3 regions of the Sodalis sp. C49 genome follow, and region 2 is predicted to be linked to each of the others. Evidence: predicted binding sites of a transcription regulator. Region 2 holds the regulator's gene; each other region holds the start of a gene.
What was found. The regulator PurR, encoded in region 2, represses purine synthesis genes. The targets are predictions, from matches to a motif close to CANGCAAACGTTTGCNTG.
Positions count from the first base shown of each region.

Region 1 (7,601 bases), 1.3 Mb from region 2:
CCCTGCGGCCAGCGGGTTTTCATCGACATCGAATCCTTGCCCACCGGAATGGTCAGGCCCAGCGCCGGGCAAAGCTCCTCGCCCACCGCCCTGACCGCGTCATACAGGCCGGCATCCTCGCCGGGATGGCCGGCGGCGGCCATCCAGTTGGCGGAAAGCTTGATGCGTTTAATATCGCCAATCTGGGTCGCCGCCAGATTGGTAAGCGCTTCGCCCACCGCCAGCCGGGCCGAGGCGGCAAAATTCAGCAGCGCCACCGGCGCGCGTTCGCCAATGGCCATCGCTTCGCCGTAATAGCTGTCCAGGCTGGCGGTGGTAACCGCGCAGTCCGCCACCGGCACCTGCCACGGCCCGACCATTTGATCGCGCGCCACCATGCCGGTGACCGTGCGATCGCCGATGGCAATCAGGAAGGTTTTTTCCGCCACCACCGGCAGATGCAGCACCCGTTTTACCGCCTCGGCCATCTCGATGCCGCCGCGGTTAAGCGGCGTGCCCGCCACCGGCAGCCGGACAACGTCGCGCGTCATTTTCGGGGTTTTGCCGAGCAGCACGTCCAGCGGCAAATCGATGGGACGGTTGTTGAAATGGCTGTCGTCCAGGCTGAGATGCAGTTCTTCCGTCGCCTCACCAATCACCGCGAAGGGCGCGCGCTCGCGGCGGCAGATGGCCTCGAAGGCCGCCAGCTGTTCAGGCGCCACCGCCATCACATAACGTTCCTGCGATTCATTGCACCAGACTTCCAGCGGGCTCATGCCGGGCTCGTCGTTGGGAATATCCCGCAGTTGGAAACGCCCGCCGCGATTGCCGTCGCTGACCAGCTCCGGCATGGCGTTGGACAGCCCGCCGGCGCCGACGTCATGGATAAACAAAATAGGATTGTCGTCGCCCATCTGCCAGCAGCGGTCGATCACCTCCTGGCAGCGGCGCTCCATTTCCGGGTTGTCGCGCTGCACCGAGGCGAAGTCGAGATCGGCGTCCGACTGGCCGGACGCCATCGAGGACGCCGCGCCGCCGCCGAGACCGATATTCATCGCCGGGCCGCCCAGCACGATAAGCTTGGCGCCGGGGGTGATTTCCCCTTTCTGCACATGGCCGTCGCGAATATTGCCGAGGCCGCCCGCCAGCATAATGGGCTTATGGTAGCCGCGCAGCTCAATGCCGTTATGGCTGTTGACCCGCTCCTCATAAGTGCGGAAATACCCGGTCAGCGCGGGACGGCCGAACTCATTGTTAAACGCCGCGCCGCCCAGCGGACCGTCGGTCATGATATCCAGCGCGCTGACAATGCGATCCGGCTTGCCGAAATCCTCTTCCCACGGCTGGCCGAAACCGGGAATGCGCAGGTTGGAGACGGAAAAGCCCACCAGGCCGGCCTTGGGCTTGGACCCGCGGCCGGTGGCGCCCTCATCGCGTATCTCGCCGCCGGAGCCGGTGGCGGCGCCGGGCCAGGGTGAAATAGCCGTGGGATGATTATGGGTTTCCACCTTCATCAGGATATGCGCCGCTTCCTGGTGATAATCGTAACGGGCGCTGCCGGGTGCGGCGAAGAAACGTCCCACCGCCGGTCCCTCCATGACCGCGGCATTGTCCTTATAGGCGGACAGGACAAACTCCGGCGTCTGTTCAAAGGTGTTCTTGATCATTTTAAACAGCGACTTCGGCTGTTCCTGGCCGTCGATAATCCAGTCGGCGTTGAAGATTTTATGGCGACAATGCTCGGAGTTGGCCTGGGCGAACATATACAGCTCAACGTCGGTGGGATCGCGGCCCAGGCGGGTAAACGCCTCGAGCAGGTAGTCGATTTCATCCGGCGCCAGCGCCAGCCCCAGCGTCTGGTTGGCCTGCTCCAGGGCGTCGCGGCCGTCCGCGAGCATAGCCACGGTGCGCACCGGCGCGGGCTCGTGATGGGCAAACAGCGCCTGCGCCTGCTCCAGTTCGCCGAAGACGGTTTCCATCATCCGGTCATGCAGCAACGTCCCCAGTTGCCGCCACTGGTCACCGGTCATCGACGCGCCCTGGAAATAAAACGCCAGCCCGCGTTCCAGGCGCTTAACCTGCGCCAGGCCGCAGTTATGGGCGATATCGGTGGCCTTCGACGACCAGGGGGATAATGTGCCGGGACGCGGCGTAACCAGCAGCAGCCGGCCCTGGGGCGCATGTTCGGCGAGAGAGGGGCCATACTTCAGCAGCCGTTGGAGCCGGGCAAGCTCGTCGGCGGAAAGCGGCGCGCTCAGGTCGGCAAAGTGGACATATTCAGCATAGACATCGCTGACCGGAAGCCGGGCATCCTGGCAGCGGGACAATAGCTTGTTGATACGAAATGCCGACAGAGCGGGCGAACCACGCAGTATTTCCATAATAAAAGATCTCTCGTCTTTGAACCGGCGACCAAAGGTGCTCGGGTACGGCTTGCCATGGGGCGCATCTTTAGCGCAGCTTCAGGGGGGAAACGCGCGCCATTATAGAGAATCCCGGCGGCGGACGAAACCGTTTGCGCGGTTATTGTTGCGATTCTTCTTGTTAAAACGTCCCCGCGGCGGGAATGCAATAAATTTGCACCTTGGCGTTTTGTTAAGCAAAATGCTCCGACCCCAGGGAAAAAAAGATAATAACACCGCGATCACAGACCGCGATAAAATCGCCCCGGCGAGAGATAACTATTTGAAGCGTTTTAAATTAAATTATGTCGTGACCGGCGTTATCGCCGTCATGCTGACCTGGGCGTTGTGGTTAAACGTCCCCTGGCACAGCATGCAGGACGATAAACTCAGCCAGATAAAAGCCAGGGGAACGCTGCGCGTCAGCACCATCGACGCTCCGCTGAGCTTTTATACCGCCAACAACCAGCAAACCGGTTTCGATTACGAACTGGCGAAGCGTTTCGCCGATTATCTGGGGGTCAGGCTGGTCATCCGCCAGCGCCATACCCTCAATGAACTGTTCGACGATCTGGACAACGACGATGCCGATCTGCTCGCCGCCGGATTGCTCTACAATAACGACCGTCTGCAGCGTTTTACCACCGGCCCCGCCTATTATTACGTTTCCCAGCAACTGGTGTACCGCCTGGGCCAGCCGCGGCCGAAAAACCTCGGCGCCCTGCAGGGCCGGCTGGCCGTCTCCTCCGGGTCGGCGCATATCTCGCTGCTGCGCGGCCTGAAGGAAACAAAATATCCGCAATTGCAATGGGAGGTATCCTCCGATCTCAGCAGCAAGGCGCTGCTGGAGCAGGTGGCCGAAGGCAAGCTCGACTATACGCTGGTGGATTCGGCGACCGTCGGCCTGCTGCAACGGGTGCATCCGCAGCTGGCCGTGGCCTTCGACGTCAGCGACGAGGAGCCGGTCACCTGGTATCTGCCGCGGCGCAATAGCGACAACCTTTCCGCCGCCCTGCTGGATTTTTTCAGCGGCCAGGAAGCGGACGGCACCATGGCGCGGCTGGAGGAAAAATATCTCGGCCACGTGGGCAGTTTTGATTACGTGGACACCAAGACCTTTTTGACCTCCATCGACGCCACGCTGCCGACGCTGCAAGGGCTGTTCCAGCAATATGCCAAGGAAATCGACTGGAAACTGCTGGCGGCCATCTCCTATCAGGAATCCCATTGGAATCCCCAGGCCGTCTCCCCCACCGGCGTGCGCGGCCTGATGATGTTGACCCGCGCCACCGCCGATAGCCTGGGCATTACCGATCGGCTGGACATTGAACAAAGCATCCGGGGCGGGGCGCTGTATCTGGAACGCATGATGCAAAAAGTGCCCGATACCATTCCCGAGGATGAAAAAATCTGGTTTGCGCTGACCGCCTATAATATGGGTTATGCGCATATGCTGGACGCGCGCGCCCTGACGGCAAAGCAGCAGGGCAATCCCGACAGCTGGGTGGACGTCAAGCTGCGCCTGCCGATGCTCAGCCAGCCGCGCTACTATCAGCAAACCACTTACGGCTATGCGCGCGGCCAGCAAGCCTACAATTACGTGGAAAATATCCGGCGCTACGAAATGAGCCTGAACGGCTACCTGGAAGAGAAAGAGAAAAAGGCGGCGCAGCTGGCGGCGACCGAGGCTGAACCGCTGGCCCCGTCCCCGGCCGCGACGCCCGGCCCGGCGCCGGCGAAAATCCCGCCGCAGATCACCGGACTGTTCCCGCCCAATGCGACCGGCGCCGTGGCCGCGCCGCCCTGGATCCGGCCCGGCGGCGTTATTCCGTAATCGTCGGGTCCTGGGACTTCAGCGCCAGGCGGCGCGCTTTATGCGCCTCGCGGCGGGCACGGAAAAACGCGCTCAGCTGGGCGGAGCACGCCCCGGCCAGTACGCCCTCGGTAATAGCCACGCAATGATTAATGCCCGGCTGGCGCAGCACATCGCACAACGAACCCGCCGCGCCGGTTTTCTCATCCCTGGCGCCGAAGACCAGCCGGCCGACGCGCGCATGGATAATCGCGCCGGCGCACATTACGCAGGGTTCAAGCGTGACGTATAGCGTGGTATTCACCAACCGGTAGTTGCCAAGCACCGCCCCGCCCTGGCGCAGCGCCATGATTTCCGCATGGGCGGTGGGATCGTGACGCCCGATGGAACGATTCCAGCCTTCGCCGATGACCCGGCCGTCCAGCACCAGCACCGCGCCCACCGGCACCTCGCCCTCGCCTTCGGCCCGGCCGGCCAGGGAGAGGGCATGGCGCATCCAGCTTTCGTCGCCCTGTTCGCCGTGCATATCTGTTCTCCCGGATGATTCGCAGCCGGTGATTATACAGGGATAAAGGGATTTTTTAATCCAGTTGTTTTAACTCGCCCTCGCGGGTGACGCGCCAGCGATGTTCGCAAAAATAGAGCAGCGGGCTGTCGTGCTGGCTATCGCTATAGCCGCTGAACAGCTTAAGCGGCGTGCCCAGTTCGCGCTCGAGCTGGGCCACTTTTTCATGCCCCAGGCAGCGCAGGGTCAATACCCAGCCGCCGTGCCGGCGGGTCATCCTGCTGCCGATAAGCTTAACCCGCGGCAAAAACAGCGCGTCGGCGTACACTCCTTGCACCAAGGGTTCCGGCGAGCCGGTGATCAGCCACACCTGCGCATCCTGGCTGGCCAAATAGTCGTTCAGGCGCTGCAGCACGATGGGAAAGCCGGTGACCCGCTGGCGGAACCAGACGACAAAACGTTGCTGCAACTTGATAAGCCGGGCTTCGCTGTGGCCGAAGGTAATTGCCCATAACAACAGGCTCATCGGCCAACGCGCCGAGCGCCCCTTCACCAATAGCCCGATGCCGACGACCGGCAATACCGGCAGGACCAGGATGGCGTTCAGCGGCAGGTGGCGCAGCAGATAACGCAGAAAACAACCGAACATATCCTGTTGATGCAGCGTGCCGTCCAAATCGAAAAAAACTATGCGCGAGGCTGCTGTGCGACTCAAAACAACTCCTCCGGTTAAAATATCTTATGATCCCGGGCGTCCGTCCCCGTCGCCAGGGTAACGATCATGCCGGCCCACGGAAAACATGTCCGGCGCCGGAAGGGGAAAAATACGCGCATGCGCATACGGTTGTTATCAGTGTAGACAGTACTGGTGGATGTAGCCTATTTACCGCGCCCTGAAAACGGTGTTTTATTTCCCGGCATCAAGGGCATGGCGCAAATAGCCCCGGTGCTCCGACAGCAGGCGCGCCGCCTCGTCGGCGTCAGCGCCGGTGAGGATCATCAAAATCGCCGGTTTCACCGCATAGCCGGTCAACGCGAGGATTTCACCGGCCCGCGCCGTATCGCAGCCGGTCGCCTCGGCCACAATACGGCAGGCGCGATCCGCCAGTTTAATGTTGGTGGCCTTCACATCCACCATCAGATTTTGATAGACCTTACCGAGTTTCACCATGGCGCCGGTGGAAATCATATTCAGCACCAGCTTTTGCGCGGTGCCGGACTTCATCCGGGTGGAGCCGGTCAGCACCTCGGGGCCCACCACGGGCGAAATGGCGATACGCGCCTCACGGGCCAGCGGCGAACCGGGATTGCAGGAAATGGCCGCCGTGGGACACCCCAGCCCCGCAGCATAGCGCAAACCGCCGATCGCGTACGGGGTACGGCCCGATGCCGCCAGCCCGACCACCATATCCACGGCGCGCAGTCCGATGGCCTGCAAATCATCCCGGGCCAGGGTCAGGCTATCCTCGGCCCCCTCCACCGCTTTCAGCAAGGCGCCCGGCCCGCCGGCGATCAGCCCCACCACCATGCCTTCGGGCACGCCGAAGGTGGGCGGACATTCAGCCGCGTCCAGCACGCCCAGCCGGCCGCTGGTGCCGGCGCCCAGATAGATCAGGCGACCGCCGGCGGCAAGCGCCGCCGCCGCCAGATCCACCGCCCCGGCGATGGCGGGTAATTCGCGGCCGATGGCCTCCGGCACCAGGCGATCCTGTTGATTAAACAACGTCACCATCTGCAGGGTGGAGAGCATATCCAGGTTCATCGAGGCCGGATTACGGGTCTCCGATACCAACGCGCCCAGGGTTGCCACATCATTGTTCATCTCGTCACCATTGAATTTTTTATTCATTTAATTGAATCTATTATTGAATATTAAATTCCGGCAGGCGAGAAAATTCTGTACTCTGTCGTCTCCGGAGCGGAATGGCCATGGCAGGGTTCGACATGCATATTCACCCTGGGCGCTTTATTTATAATCCCTTGTTAATGGGCCGTTGTTTTATGAGTTTTTCGTTATGAGTCTTTTGTTATGAGCAGTGTGCTTCGTATTCGTCAGCTATATCGCTCGCTATCGCTCAACGACCGCAAGCTGGCCGATTATCTTTTAACGCAAACCGACCAGGCAAGGCATCTCAGCTCGCAAAAAGTCGCCGAACAGGCAGGCGTCAGCCAGTCAAGCGTGGTGAAGTTCGCGCAAAAGCTGGGTTACAAAGGCTTTACGGCGTTAAAACTGGCGCTCAGCGAAACCTTGGCCGGCGCCTATGAGCTGCCGTCCATCAGGGTGCATAACCATATCTTAAGCGACGATCCGCTGAAAGCGGTGGGCGAAAAGCTGCTGACGGAAAAAGTGGCCGCGCTGCGGGCGACGCTTGATATCAATAGCGAGGAAAAACTCCGCCAGGCGGCGGCCATGTTGCAGGAGGCCCGCCGGGTGATTATCGTCGGCATCGGCGCATCCGGCCTGGTGGCCAAGGATTTCTCCTATAAGCTGATGAAAATCGGCATGTCGGCGGTGGCGGAAACCGACATGCACGTACTGTTGGCCACCATCCAGGCGGTCAGCCCCCATGACCTGCTGCTGGCCATCTCCTTTAGCGGCGCGCGCCGCGAGATTAACCTGGCGGCGCAGGAGGCGCACCGGGTAGGGGCGCGGGTGATGGCAATCACTCACTTCTCGCCTAATGCGCTGCAACAGCACGCCGATATCGCCCTCTACACGGTGGCGGAAGAACAGGCGCAGCGCAGCGGCGCCATTTCCTCCACCATCGCTCAGCAATCGCTGACCGATCTGCTGTTTATGGCGCTGGTGCAGCGCGACCTGGAAAATGCGCCGCAGCGCATCCGCCATAGCGAAGAACTGCTCAAAAAATTAGTCTAATCCCCATCCTGACGAGAGATGCGC
Region 1 covers NZ_CP163303.1:5,061,570-5,069,170, reverse strand. The annotation lists gene purL (phosphoribosylformylglycinamidine synthase) at 1-2,360, opposite strand, end outside; gene mltF (membrane-bound lytic murein transglycosylase MltF) at 2,584-4,215, shown strand; gene tadA (tRNA adenosine(34) deaminase TadA) at 4,205-4,720, opposite strand; gene yfhb (phosphatidylglycerophosphatase C) at 4,776-5,414, opposite strand; gene murQ (N-acetylmuramic acid 6-phosphate etherase) at 5,607-6,548, opposite strand; gene ABUK12_RS22945 (MurR/RpiR family transcriptional regulator) at 6,729-7,577, shown strand.
Region 1: a site for PurR is predicted at 2,484-2,501, ahead of purL (phosphoribosylformylglycinamidine synthase). Genes of this name have one in related genera too.

Region 2 (7,601 bases):
CGCGCGGTAAAGGCGCGTCAATTCACTCCCGGCCCGCCCACGTAGGACAGGCAATACTATCACTGTAGCGGCTTTTACCCCCTGCCGCCGAACAAAACGGGCTGAAACATTCGGTGCACACCCTCAAAATATGTTGAATAAAGCGCCGCTGAACGCTGTTAAATGCAGCAAAATCGAACTTATTCACGTTTATACACAATAAGTAGTGAATTGATGATGCAATGACGAGGTAAATAGCTTAAATTCCTGTGAGGTGTTGATAACCCCCTATTTTGGGCCACATAAGGATAGCGTTTATCATGCGTTTATGCTTTACGCTTTTTGTGTTGCTTTTTACCCAGTTGTTTTTGAACCTGGCACATGCCGCGCCGAGCGCCGGCGTCAATGCCGATCAGCGCAAATCCCAGGCAGCGGCGGCAAAAACCGGCGACCGGCGCAAACGCAAACCGGTAAAAATAGCCAAGAAAAGCAAACCTGTCGCCAGCGCGCCCGCCGTCAGTGAAAAAGCCAGCATTAAAAAATCGCCGGAACCGGCGCATGAAAAAGCCGGCGTTAAACGGCCTTTGGAACCCGCGGTGGCGAAAACCGGCGCGAAGAAAAGCAAAACGTCCCCTCTTGCCAAGGCATCAAAAACCACGGCGACGAAAAAAATAGCCTCCTTCACTCCGCCGAAAAAAGGCTATAAAAAAGGTTACGGCCGGCACCGGATGATAAAAGATCAGGCGGCGGTAGAACTGGTGGCCAACGATCAGCCGATAAAGATGAGCGAGAGCCATAAGAAACGCTACCAGACCGCCAAGCTTACCGCCATGAATAAACTCCTCTCCCAAATGGGCAAGCCTTACCGTTGGGGCGGCATGTCGCCTAATACCGGCTTTGACTGCAGCGGCCTGATTTATTATGCCTACAAGGATGTGGTACGCATCCATATGCCGCGCACCGCCAACGAAATGTACCACCTGCGCGACGCAGCGCCGGTTAAGAAAGACGAGCTGGAAAGCGGCGACCTGGTCTTTTTCCATATTTCCAATCGCGGCGCGGCGGATCACGTCGGCGTCTATCTTGGCAATGGTCGCTTTATCCAGTCGCCCCGCACCGGCAGCGATATCCGTATCAGCTATCTGAGTGAGGATTATTGGCAGGATCATTACGTGGGCGCCCGCCGGGTGGTCACGCCGAAAAATATCCGCTGAAGGCGCGCCGGAAAAAAAAGAGGAGCCAAGGCTCCTCTTTTTTATATCTGAACCGAGAGGGTGTCAGTTCATGACGGCGGTAAAGCTGAAGACAATAATCACCAGCAGCGAGAACACCGTGGTCAGTAACGACATTTTTAAATCGCTGTCCATTCTATCTCCTTAACGTAAACCAGGGCGCCGGCCTTATCCACCGGCCCGCAGAGCAGTTATCGTCAGTTTGCCATAACAGCGATGAAAAAGCTTGCTCCCAACCTGTAGCCGCCACATTTAACACTTTCACTTTGGCGCGGGATGAACGAAAATTAGCGGTTAATTCCACAGCGTCGGAAAGTGCTTGCGCCTTCGACAGACATTATTCCAGCCAGGGCGTACGGGAGTATCAAAGGCATGGCAACCATTAAAGATGTGGCAAAACGCGCTAATGTATCGACAACCACCGTTTCGCATGTGATCAATAAAACCCGTTTTGTTGCGCAAGACACTCAAATTGCCGTGCTGGACGCCATTAAACAACTGCATTATTCACCCAGCGCCGTGGCGCGCAGCCTGAAGGTCAATCGCACCAAGTCCATCGGCCTGCTCGCCAGCACCAGCGAGGCGCCCTATTTCGCCGAAATTATCGAGGCGATTGAGCACCATTGCTTTGCTCGCGGTTATACCCTGATATTGTGCAATTCGCACAATGATCTCGAAAAACAGCGCGCCTATCTGGCGATGCTGGCGCAAAAGCGCGTCGACGGCCTGCTGGTGATGTGCGCCGAGTATCCCGAAACGCTGCTGGATATGCTTGAGGAATATCAGCATATCCCCATGGTGGTCATGGATTGGGGTGAGGCCCGCCGTGATTTTACCGACACCATTATCGATAACGCCTTTGCCGGCGGTTATATGGCGACGCAATATTTGCTTAAACGCGGCCATCGCGCCATCGGCGCCATTCCCGGACAGCTGGCGCGCAACACCGGCGGCGGCCGCCACCGCGGCTATCTGCATGCCATGGCGGAGGCCGGCATCCCGTTAAACGACCGCTGGATTGTGCAAGGCAATTTCGAGCCTGAATCCGGCTACCTGGCGATGAAACAAATCCTGGCGCAAACGCCGCGTCCCACCGCGGTCTTCTGCGGCGGCGACATTATGGCCATGGGCGCACTGTGCGCCATTAATGAAATGGGCCTGAGCGTACCTGAGGATATTTCTATCATCGGCTACGACAACGTGCGCAATTCGTGCTTTTTCAGCCCGGCGCTGACCACCATCCATCAGCCTAAAGAGGATTTGGGCGAGGCGGCGCTTACCATGCTGCTCGATAGGATTACCAGCAAACGCGAGAACGCCAAAACCATCGAAGTCCATCCGTCGCTGATTGAACGCCGTTCGGTCGCAGACGGTCCCTTCCCCGCTTAAGGCCACGCGCCAGGCCCGGGCAACGGGCTGGCGCCTCCAGGGTCTGTTGCTATGTAAAGCGCCGTCCGCCTCGGACACAAGATTTTTCATATAATGATCTCTGTGCAAAGAGTTATTGTTTCAGCGAGAAATCATTAAGTTATAATGGGAAATACATTAGCGCGTTAGCTATTGTCTAAATTAAAATGCAGGCTTATACTCAATATCGTTAACAATTATAACGAGTTGTCTAATAAATTTGTATAAAAGTATGTCGTGTTTTCCAACATGACATCACCCTTTTATAAAGCGCCCGGCTAAGTCGCAGTCTAAGGTTTACTTTATATTCCTCTGTTGATGGTGATACTTCAGACACCACGGATAACCGTGGATTCTTATAAAGCCCGCAGGCATGGTGAGTGCTTTTCCTGACGGGGCACTGCAGAAGAAAGGTGATGGAGAAGCTATGAGTTCCTCGTGCGTTGAAGACCTGAGCTTTCATGATAATGATTGGTACCGTATCGTCCATGAATTGCTCTCTGAAGCCGGTATTGAACTCAATGGTTCAAGACCATTTGATATCCGAATCAAGAATCCGGGATTTTTTAAGCGCGTATTGCAGGATGGATCTTTGGGATTGGGCGAGAGTTACATGGATGGCTGGTGGGAGTGTGAGCGGCTGGACATTTTTTTCCAGCGTGTTCTCAGGGCGGGTCTGGAGAATAAACTTCCGCATCATTTAAAAGATACCTTACGCATTGCCGCCGCCCGGCTGATGAACCTCCAGTCGCGAAAGAGGGCCTGGATCGTGGGCAAAGAACATTACGATTTGGGTAACGATCTGTTTGAAAAGATGCTCGATCCCTATATGCAATATTCCTGCGGCTACTGGAAACAGGCGACCACCCTCGAGGAAGCCCAGCAGGATAAGCTGAAGATGATTTGCGAAAAACTGCAGCTGCGACCCGGCCTGACGCTGCTGGACGTGGGCTGCGGCTGGGGCGGGCTTGCCGCCTACGCGGCCAGGAATTATGGCGTATCGGTACAGGGCGTCACTATCTCTGCCGAGCAGCAAAAGCTGGCGCAAACGCGCTGCGAGGGACTGGATGTCACCATTTTGCTGCAGGACTATCGCGATCTGGATATGCAATTTGACCGTATTGTTTCAGTCGGCATGTTCGAACACGTAGGCCCCAAGAATTACGCCACCTATTTCGACGTTATCGATCGCAACCTGAAACGCGACGGTCTGTTCCTGCTGCACACCATCGGCTCGAATATCACCGATATGAATGTCGACCCGTGGATAAATAAGTATATTTTTCCCAACGGCTGCCTGCCGTCGGTACAGCAGATAGCCCATGCCAGCGAAAAGCATTTTGTTATGGAAGACTGGCATAACTTCGGCTCTGATTACGACAAAACGCTCATAGCCTGGTATGAACGTTTTGTCGCCGCCTGGCCGGCGCTGTCCAACAAATACTCCGACCGTTTTTACCGTATGTTCAGTTATTACCTGAATGCCTGCGCGGGGGCATTCCGCGCGCGCAATATCCATTTATGGCAGGTATTATTCAGCCCGGAAGGCGTGGATGGCGGTATTCGCGTACCCCGTTAATACCATGGCACGCCAGGCCCTTTAACACCGCACTCAAGACAGGCGTGGTAAAGGGAGAGCGCGCCGATGGGGGCGATGCGGCCATCTCCTGGCCGCCAGAGCGCCCCATGGCACGCCTGGCCCGCCAACACCGCACTCAAGGCAGGCGTGTTAAAGGGAGAGCGCGCCGATGGGGTCGAAGCGGCCATCTCCTGGCCGCCAGAGTGCCCCATGGCACGCTAGGCCCGCCAACACCGCACTCAAGACAGGCGTGTTAAAGGGTATTTAACGTCGCGGCAATCGCCGCTTCCCGCTGCGCCAGCACACGCTCCACCGTATCCACCACCGCCTGGGTCTGGGGATCGATTTCAATATTGATCCGCTGCCCCAGCCTTTTTTTACCCAACGTGGTGCGCATCAGGGTTTCCGGTATTAAATGCACGCAAAATTTATCGGCCGCCACCTCGCCGATAGTCAGGCTGATGCCGTCGATGCCGATATATCCTTTATACAGGACATATTTCATCAGCGCTTTGTCCGGCATTCTGAACCAAATCTGCCGATTATTTTCCGACGTCACGATTTTCACAATCTCGGCAGTGCACATGATATGCCCGGACATCACATGTCCGCCGATCTCGGCGTTAAAGGTGGCGGCGCGTTCTACGTTCACCTCATCCCCCACCTGCAGATCGCCCAGATTGGTCACCCGCAGCGTCTCTTTCATCAAATCAAACGCCACCACGTCGCCGTTAATGCCGCTTACCGTCAGGCAACAGCCGTTGTGCGCCACGGAGGCGCCCTCCTCCAGACCGGACAACATCGCCGCCGGCAGGGAAACGAAATGCGTGCGAAAATTCGCTTTTTCTTCAATTGCCACAATGGGCGCGGTGCCCTGAACAATACCCGTAAACATAACCTTGGCCTCTGTAAACCACCGCTGGAATCAGTCAGGCTAGTGTGCACGATTTCCCCAGGAAATCCAAATCCGCCGCCGCACGGATTTGTGTCGTCCCGCACTGGTATAACCGGACAAATGCTTTACACTATGCCGCAGATTTTTAACCTTTATGTTAACTTTCGCCTGCTTATTCCATACACATAAAACCATAGGTGCCTACGTGCAGAAGTACTTCCTGGAAGCGCGTACATTAATGTCCTTGGCCATACCGGTTATTTTCGCGCAAATAGCCCAAACGTCGATGGGCGTGGTCGATACCATCATGTCCGGCTCCGTCAGCGCGACGGATATGGCGGCGGTTGCCGTCGGCACGTCCATCTGGCTGCCCACCATCCTGTTCGGCCACGGTCTGATCCTGGCCCTCACGCCGGTTATCGCGCAGTTGAACGGGTCCGGGCGGCGCGAACGTATCGCCCATCAGGTACGCCAGGGATTCTGGCTGGCGGCGGCCGCGGCGATTTTGGTTATGGCGGTGCTGTATAACTGCCGCCTGGTCATCGAGAGAATGCGCCATGTCGATCCCGTGCTGGCGCAAAAAGCTGTCGCCTACCTGCATTACCTGCTGTGGGGCGCGCCCGGCTATTTGTTTTTCCAGGTGCTGCGTTGCCAATGCGACGGTCTGTCCAAAACCAAGCCCGGTATGGCGATAGGTTTTCTCGGCCTGCTTGCCAACGTGCCTATCAATTACATTTTCATCTACGGCAAATTCGGCATCCCGGCCATGGGCGGCGTGGGGTGCGGCATCGCCACCGCATCCGTCTACTGGCTCATGTATGTGGTGATGTGGCTTTATATGCGCCGGGCCGGCAGCTTTCAGGATTTGCATCTGCCGGGCGGGTTTTCCCGGCCCGACTGGACGGCGCTGCGCCGGCTGGCCGGCCTGGGTTTACCCGTCGCCCTGTCGCTGTTCTTTGAAGTTACCCTGTTCGCCGTGGTTGCGCTGTTGGTGACGCCGCTTGGCATCGTCGCGGTGGCGGGACATCAAATAGCCTTGAACTTCAGCTCCCTGATGTTCGTGCTGCCGCTGTCGATGGGCGTCGCTGCCACGATCCGCGTCGGATTCCGCCTGGGGCAAAATGATGTGGAACAAGCGCGGGTCGCCGCCTGGACCAGCCTGGGCATGGGCGTTATGCTGGCCTGCGTGACCGCGGTATGCACTTTCCTGTACCGGGTGGAAATCGCCCGGCTGTATAACGATACGCCGGCGGTGGTGGCGATGGCCTCCCATCTGATGGCGCTGGCGGCCATCTACCAGATCTCCGATTCGATCCAGGTGATTGGCAACGGCGTACTGCGCGGATACAAAGACACCCGTTCGATTTTTTTCATTACGTTTACCGCCTACTGGTTGCTGGGCCTGCCGTGCGGATATGTGCTGGCGCTGACGGATTATGTCGTGCCGGCCATGGGGCCGAGCGGTTTCTGGACAGGCTTTATCATCGGCCTGACGTCGGCGGCACTGCTGATGACGCTGCGTATGCTTTGGCTGCAGCGCCAGCCCTCACGGCTGATTCTCAATCGGGCGGCGCGCTGACGGCGCCCTGGCGGTTAAAAAACCGGCACGCTGTGTATTAGATGGGCAGTTGTCGGTCGCGGGCGGTAAAAAACGCTTTTTCCTCTTGCATGCGGTGATATTGCCCGTTAATATTCGTCCCGCTGTCAGGCAGATGGCGATGTGTAAAATGCGTTCTTAGCTCAGCTGGTTAGAGCACCACCTTGACATGGTGGGGGTCGATGGTTCGAGTCCATTAGAACGCACCACTTCTTGTGCGTCCGTAGCTCAGCTGGTTAGAGCACCACCTTGACATGGTGGGGGTCGGTGGTTCGAGTCCACTCGGACGCACCATATTATTTTCCTCCCTGGTCTGTACCCCGCTGGTGAACGCAGTTACCTGCATTTTCTTCTTTTTTTTTCTCTCCGTTACGTCAACCTAAAAGCGGCCGGCAAAACAAACATCCGGGATCCCGTGGTGTTAATCCCTCATGGCGTTATTGTTATCTGTTGCTGGTATTTACGTCCATTGTTGCGCACCGGTTACCGATTTTATTGTGCATCTGCGCAACACTTGATACTAAAAATTTGCATATTTACCACAAATGCACTCTTTTTCACGGCTTACGCATTATTTGTGCTGTTTTTATCTTGTTTCCGCCGGCCCAATAACTATAATACAAAACGTTATTTCAATTGAATGGCTTAAGCCCCGTTGATTTGCCAAATACTAATTAAAACAGACTTATCCACTACCGCTTGCCGGCACGTTCGGCCAGATAATTTAGCTATATTTTCATCATTTTCTCACTTTTGTCTCCTATCCTTGAACATGGGGAACAGGCTCGCAAGGCTGCACAATTTTTCGTCGTCGATATTCACCGGCGATATATCAGATTTATCATCCAACACAACTTGCAGATATCATTGTTATGAAAAAGACAAAAATCGTTTGTACCATCGGTCCAAAAA
Region 2 covers NZ_CP163303.1:851,332-858,932, reverse strand. The annotation lists gene ABUK12_RS03785 (NlpC/P60 family protein) at 300-1,193, shown strand; gene ABUK12_RS03780 (YnhF family membrane protein) at 1,257-1,346, opposite strand; gene purR (HTH-type transcriptional repressor PurR) at 1,584-2,600, shown strand; gene cfa (cyclopropane fatty acyl phospholipid synthase) at 3,046-4,197, shown strand; gene ABUK12_RS03765 (riboflavin synthase subunit alpha) at 4,451-5,092, opposite strand; gene ABUK12_RS03760 (MATE family efflux transporter) at 5,298-6,671, shown strand; tRNA gene ABUK12_RS03755 (tRNA-Val) at 6,822-6,898, shown strand; tRNA gene ABUK12_RS03750 (tRNA-Val) at 6,907-6,983, shown strand; gene pykF (pyruvate kinase PykF) at 7,562-7,601, shown strand, end outside.

Region 3 (7,601 bases), 1.3 Mb from region 2:
AACGAACTCTGGCAAACCGACGCAGAATCCACCCTGGCCGACCCCGGGTACTGGCTGCGCGCCATGCAGTGCGCCGAACGCATAACGCCCACCCAGGCGCGCGCCGAAGCCGGGCATCAGTCGGGCGAGACCTGGCATGACGCCTTCAGGCAGAGTATTTTGCTCAATTCAGCCGGCATCAGCGTGATTGAACGGCGCGAGTCTTATCAGCACCTGTTGGAATTCCGTTCCCAATTTCCCGCGACGATCTATCCGCTGTTTAAAATGTGGCGCCAACAACAGGCGCTGCGCCTGATGCTGGCGGAGGAGCGCAGCCGCAGCCAGCGGCAGCAGGAAACCAGCGCCAGCCAGATAGACATGCTGCGCATCCAGCAGATGGAGCTGCAGCGTAAGCTGGACGTGACCACCCGCAAACTGCAGAACCTGACGGAAATCGAGCAGCGGTTATCCTCCCGCAAGCAGCTGTCGCCGGATATGCCCGACAACGACGATAACGACGCGCCGGACGCCGCCGCGGGCCGTGGCGCCGCCGGACCACAACAGGGAACCGGTAAATAATGAGCCAACATCAAACCGCCCATTTATTATTGGTCGACGATGATACCAGCCTGCTGAAACTGCTGGGCATGCGCCTGACCAGCGAAGGATTTACCGTCACCACCGCCGAAAGCGGCCAGGACGCCCTGCGCGTGCTGGCGCGGGAAAAAATCGATCTGGTGATAAGCGATCTGCGCATGGACGAAATGGACGGGCTGGCGCTGTTCGGCGAGATCCAGCGCCATCAGCCCGGCATGCCGGTGATCATCCTGACCGCCCATGGTTCCATACCCGATGCGGTAGCCGCCACGCAAAAAGGCGTGTTCAGTTTCCTGACCAAACCCGTCGACAGGGATGCCTTATACCAGGCTATCGATCATGCCCTGCAACTGTCGATGCCGGCGGGCGACGACAGCTGGCGCGAGTCAATCGTCACCCGCAGTCCCCTCATGCTGCGGCTGCTGGAGCAGGCTAAAATGGTGGCGCAGTCGGATGTCAGCGTGCTGATTAACGGCCAGAGCGGCACCGGCAAGGAGATCCTGGCGCAGGCGATCCATGCCGCCAGCCCCCGCGCCAAACATCCTTTTATCGCCATTAACTGCGGCGCGTTGCCGGAGCAGTTGCTGGAGTCGGAGCTGTTCGGGCATGCCAAAGGGGCGTTTACCGGCGCGGTGAGCAGCCGGGAGGGTTTGTTCCAGGCGGCCGCGGGCGGGACGCTGTTCCTGGACGAGATTGGCGATATGCCGCTATCCTTGCAGGTCAAGCTGTTGCGCGTCCTGCAGGAGCGCAAAGTGCGCCCGCTGGGCAGCAATTGGGATGTGGATATCGACGTCAGGATCATTTCCGCCACCCACCGCGATCTGCCCAAGGTGATGGCCGCAGGCGGGTTTCGCGAAGATTTGTATTACCGCCTGAATGTGGTCAGCCTGAAATTGCCGGCGCTGCATGAGCGTGCCGAGGATATCCCGGTGCTGGCCAATCATTTGCTGCGGGCGGCGGCGCTGCGCCATAAGCCGTTTGTACGCAGCTTTTCCACCGATGCCATGAAACGGTTGATGGCGGCCAGTTGGCCTGGCAATGTACGTCAGCTGGTTAACGTGATAGAACAGTGTGTGGCCCTGACGTCGGCCCCGGTCATCAGCGAAGCGCTGGTGGAGCAGGCGCTGGAGGGGGAAAATACCGTCTTGCCGACGTTTGTTGAGGCCAGATTGCAATTTGAATTACATTATCTGCGTAAATTATTGCAGATCACCAAAGGTAACGTTACCCAGGCGGCGCGTATGGCCGGACGTAACCGCACTGAATTTTATAAGCTTTTGTCTCGTCACGAGCTGGACGCTAACGACTTTAAAGCCTAAGTTGGCTCTCTTTTTACCCATGCTGCGCGGCCGGCGTCGCCGGGCTGCCTGAAAAAGGTTTTACGATGAAAAAAATCGATGCAATTATCAAACCGTTCAAACTGGACGATGTGCGCGAGGCGTTGGCGGAAGTCGGCATCACCGGCATGACCGTCACCGAGGTGAAAGGCTTCGGGCGCCAGAAAGGCCATACCGAGCTTTATCGCGGCGCGGAATATATGGTGGATTTTTTGCCCAAGGTAAAAATCGAGCTGGTGGTGGCCGATGATATCGTCGACAGCTGCGTCGATACCATCATGCATACCGCCCAGACCGGTAAAATCGGCGACGGTAAAATCTTTGTTTTCGACGTTGCGCGCGTTGTGCGTATCCGCACCGGCGAGCAGGACGAAGAAGCGATCTGACGCCCGCCGTTATTCCCGCGCCCGCGGCATATACCGCTGGGCGGGGAGTCCCGTGGTCATGAAAAAATTCCCCGCCGGCATGAAAAAAAATCCCAATCCCCTTGCGACCCGCGCGTGCCCGCCCTTATGGGCGCGCGGCGACGGAATCGTTTGCTTAAAAACCGGCGCGGGCCCTATCGGAGCAGGGGCAAAAAAGTTTACACTATCGCCATAGCGTCAACGGATTCTTACAATCTTTTTTTTCACCCCACAGCGATGCCAGCTGAGCCAGGAGAAGCGGATGTTAAAGCGTGATATGAACATTGCAGATTATGATGCCGAATTATGGCAGGCAATGGAGCAGGAAGTGGTGCGCCAGGAAGAGCACATTGAACTGATTGCCTCGGAAAACTACACCAGTCCGCGCGTCATGCAGGCTCAAGGCTCCCAGTTGACCAATAAATATGCCGAAGGTTATCCGGGCAAGCGTTATTACGGCGGCTGCGAATTTGTCGATATCGTCGAGCAGCTGGCCATCGATCGCGCCAAGGAGCTGTTCGGCGCCGATTATGCCAACGTGCAGCCGCATTCCGGGTCGCAGGCCAACTTTGCCGTCTATACCGCGCTGTTGCAGCCCGGCGATACGGTGCTGGGCATGAACCTGGCCCACGGCGGTCACCTGACCCATGGTTCGCCGGTTAACTTTTCCGGCAAACTGTATAACATCATTCCTTACGGCATTGATGAGAGCGGCCATATCGATTACGCGGAGCTGGCGCAATTGGCCGAAACGCATAAGCCGAAGATGATTATCGGCGGTTTTTCCGCCTATTCCGGTATTGTCGATTGGGCTAAGATGCGTGAAATCGCCGATAAAGTGGGCGCTTACCTGTTTGTCGACATGGCCCATGTGGCCGGCCTGGTCGCCGCCGATGTCTATCCGAACCCGGTGCCTCACGCGCATGTGGTGACCACCACGACCCATAAAACCCTGGCCGGTCCGCGCGGCGGCCTGATCCTGGCCAAGGGCGGCAGCGAAGAACTGTATAAGAAGCTCAATTCCGCCGTTTTCCCGGGCGGGCAGGGCGGGCCGTTGATGCATGTGATCGCCGGCAAGGCGGTGGCGCTGAAAGAAGCGATGGAGCCGGCGTTCCGTATTTACCAGCAGCAGGTGGCCAGGAACGCCAAGGCCATGGTGGCGGTGTTCCTGGAACGCGGCTACAACATTGTTTCCGGCGGTACCGATAACCATCTGTTCCTGCTGGACCTGGTGGACAAAAACCTGACCGGTAAAGAAGCCGATGCCGCGCTCGGAAGGGCGAATATCACCGTGAACAAGAACGCCGTGCCAAACGATCCTAAGAGTCCGTTTGTCACCTCCGGTATCCGTATCGGCACGCCGGCGGTCACCCGGCGCGGTTTCGGCGAGCAGGAGGTGCGCGAGCTGGCCGGCTGGATTTGCGATATTCTGGACAGCATCCATGACGAAGCGGTTATCGAGCGCACTAAAAAGAAAGTGCTGGATATCTGCGCGCGCTATCCGGTTTATGCCTGATAGCCCCCCAGGCCCGCGCTCACGTTGATACGTCTGGTTTGAATATCGTGTTGGCGGGCCTATCGTGCCATGGGGCGCCCGGGCGGGCGTGAAAACCACGCCCGATTCGGCCCTATTGGCACGCTCTCCCTTGAAAATGTCTGCTTTGAGTTCGGTGTTGGCACGCTCTCCCTTTAACGCGCCATTTGCAAGAAGGGTATGCAATATTGGCTACCCGTTAAGGTGAATGTCGCCACGGTTATGTCGCTGCGGCGTGGGTTTCGCTCGCCGTGCATTAGCGTGTGCCAGGGCTTATGTCGCCCCGCGTGGATTTCGCTTGCCGTGCGTTAGCATGTGCCAGGGCTTATGTCGCCCCGGCGTGGGTTTCGCTTGCCGTGCGTGCGGTGGTTATATGGAGCCGGGTGCCGGCAAGCGACAAAGAGGCCGTAGCGCGACGGCCTCCTTGACCTCCGCGCGCCCGGCAGGTCGCGCGTCGCTGCGCGATGCCTTCCGCCGCCCATGCCCCCGTGATGCACCGGCCCGTTATGCGCTCCCGGCGCAACGGGCCTTTCGCCGCTCCCGGCGGCTCATGCCGGGGGCACTGCCGTCGTCAGCGCGCTTTATGCCGGGACCTATGTCGCGGTCAGCGATGTGATTTATAGTACACCAGCGCCGCTGTGGGCTCAGTGGAAGGTAAGGGAAAGGTATAGTTAGACAGAGAAGCGGGTAATCATTGGTAAATGTAAAAGGCACTGCGACAGGTCAGTCATACATGCAGTCAGCAATTAGCAGTCATACGCTAATGCAATGCAGCCAGCATTCACGCATTCAGCCGTCATGGAGTCATACAGCGAGTAGTCATGCCGCCGGCAATTATAGTCATATAACCATACAACCATGTAGACAGGCGTCTGGCATAAATGTGCGGCAGTGAGTAACAGATAGCAGGCTGCGAGCCTTATCCAAATTAGCCCAAAATTAATACCGATATTCTTCCCGGTAAGTACATAGCACTAAGAACCCCAAAACGCCTTATTGCTTTCAGGCGATGGTGTTGACCTGATGCCGGCATCCGGCGTTATATATAACCACCGCACGCACGGCAAGTGAAACCTCCCCCGTGACGGCATAAGCCTTGCCGCAAGCTAACGCCAGGCCAGGCAAGCGAAACCTCCCCCGTGACGACATATGCCCTGCCGCAAGCTAACCCATGGCAAGCGATACCTTCGCCGAGGCGACATAAACCCTCGCAAGCCGCCGGCGAAATCCCCGCCAAGGCTGGCCGCTTTACATTTAAATGCGGTAGAAAAAGTGCGTCTATCTCTGTTAGGGCGTGCTGCGTACGCACCAGCCATTTGACAATAATAATGGGAGCATAACCGGACAGACCCCTGGACCTGCAAGACGGTTACCCCGTCGTGCGGAAAACCACGCCCAATTCGCCTCTTAACGCGTCTGCTTTGCGTTCGGTGTGAATCTGTCTCAGCAGTTGCCGGCCGTGCCCGGGGTTTCCAAAAGCTGGCGGATGCGCTCTTGCTGGCTTTGCGCCAGCGGCAGGCGCACCAGCATCAACGGCGGGGAAAACAGCGGCAGCGGCATGGCGAACGAGGTCACCACCAGAACGGTGTTTTTGGGCGCGCCTTGCGCCTGGAATTCCGCCAGGGCCTGGAATTTGATATTCAGGGGCAGCAGGGTTAACTCGCGGATCTGCAGCTCCAGCAACTTCTCCTGCTCGCCGCCGCTTTTGGTCAGGATCACCACCTGTTTTTCCTGCAAATCATTGTCCTGCATCAGCCAGGCGCCAAAAATGACCGCAATCAATCCCATCTCTTCACGCGAAAAACGAATGCGATAGGCGGCCTCAAACGGCATAACCGCCGTCTTGGCGGTGCGCAGCAGCCGCGGGTATTTCTCCTCCACCTCCATTTGCAGGCTGTTGTCGATGCCCACGTGAAAATGACAGCGCTCCAGGGCCGCGCTGAGATGTGAAAACAGCTGGCCGGCCAGCATTTCCGGCTCATTGAAACTCATGCCGGCCAGTTGCTCGAAGCGTTTGACCAGTTCCTCCACCTCGTGCAGTAACTGCCGGTCCTCGCCGGAAGGCGAACGGGCGCGGTGCGGGGTTTTCAGCATCCGCGACAGGAGCGTCAGGCACAATAGTTCGGCGGGAGGGACCGGCCAATGGCGGAACATGTCCGTCACGGCGGCATACTCGGCTTTTTGCCGCAGCCACTGCTGCTGATGCTGGTTGAATTCAGGATGATCGGCCAACGGGCACTGACAAAGGATATAGCGCAGATAAATCGCGAGAAAAGCCCGGTCATACGGGGCGGCGGGGCGATCGATAAGCACCGTGAACCGCTCAACCAGTTCGTCTATTTGTAGCGCGCTTGCCTGAAAAGCGGCGGGAGCCTGGGACCAGAGCTGTTCCTGCAACGGCAGGAAATAGCGGGTTACTTTGTCCGCGCACAGGCGTAAGGCCCGGCGCATGCCTTCTATCAGGCATAGGCGCTGGTTCAGGATTGTGCCTTCGATCCGGTAGCTGCCGTCATGATGCGCAATCAGCTGAAGATGGTATATGCGTCGGATCTCGCTCTCTATATGAGCCAGATCGCGCCGTGTCGTGGGCAAATCCTCGCCGTTATAACGGGCCAGGGCGGCCAATGACAATGACGGCACGGGCGCAAAAAGCATCAAAAGCAAATGGCTACGGCGTTGTGGACCTGAAAGCGCTGGCACCTCTGGGGTGTTCAGGCTCATAGATGTGATGCCCTTACGTTAAGGAATACAGCTAATAATAGCGAAACAATTTCCCTAAGTGAGATTACAGCCTATTTTGTTTGCGGGCTTTAAGCCCGGTCACACTTTAGCCTTCCTAATCGTTCCGCCGGTTATGCAAAGTTGACCGAAAATGTCTTGCGGCGCGTTCCGGATTTCCGCTAGCATCTTCCCGGGGAATAACAGGACGGCAAAATGTTATGTGGCAACATGGGTAAAGACAGGGGTAATACGCCATGCCGGCGGTTGCCCCTCGGATTGTTTCTGGCCGTCGCCGGTGGTTTTTGCCGGCCGGTATATGCTCATCCACATAGTTTTATCGATATGAAAACAGACATCCTGGCGCAAGACGAGCGGCTTACCGGGCTGAAGATGACCTGGACCATGGATGAGATCACCTCAGCCGATGTATTTTATGACGCCGGCGACGCCAAACCGGATTCGGTGATCTGGAAAAAGCTGGCGGCGCAGATTATGGCCAATGTGCTGGGCCAGCACTATTTCACGGAAGTGTACCGGGACGGCAAGGCGGTGAAATTTGAAAATCTGCCCACGGAATATCATCTGGAGCGCAATGGACTCAAGGCGCGGCTGGTATTTGTGCTGCCGCTGGCGCATCCGCCGGAGCTGAAAGGGGCGCCCATCGTGTTTTCCACCTTTGATCCTACCTATTTTGTCGATATGACCTATGCGGATAAACAGGCCGTCAGCCTGCCGCCGGACTTGGCCGCGCGGTGCGCCATCGACCTGATGACCCCCGCCCCCAACGCGGCGCTGCAGCGCTATGCGCTGTCGCTGGATAAAGCGGCGGCGCCGGACGTCGATATGGCGCTGGGCAAACAGTTTGCCCAGCGGGTGACGCTGCAATGTCATTAAGGATGCGAACCGGCCAAGCGCCGGAGCCCAATCCCTGGTTCGGTCTGTGGCCGTTCTGGTTGTTTTTGCTGGCGTTGCTGGGCGCGCTGGGCTGGATATCGTTGCACTGGGCCAACATCATGACGCTAAGCATCG
Region 3 covers NZ_CP163303.1:5,073,014-5,080,614, forward strand. The annotation lists gene ABUK12_RS22980 (two-component system QseEF-associated lipoprotein QseG) at 1-558, shown strand, start outside; gene glrR (two-component system response regulator GlrR) at 558-1,895, shown strand; gene glnB (nitrogen regulatory protein P-II) at 1,961-2,299, shown strand; gene glyA (serine hydroxymethyltransferase) at 2,580-3,833, shown strand; gene csiE (stationary phase inducible protein CsiE) at 5,295-6,572, opposite strand; gene ABUK12_RS23005 (DUF1007 family protein) at 6,801-7,466, shown strand; gene ABUK12_RS23010 (nickel/cobalt transporter) at 7,469-7,601, shown strand, end outside.
Region 3: a site for PurR is predicted at 2,439-2,456, ahead of glyA (serine hydroxymethyltransferase). Genes of this name have one in related genera too.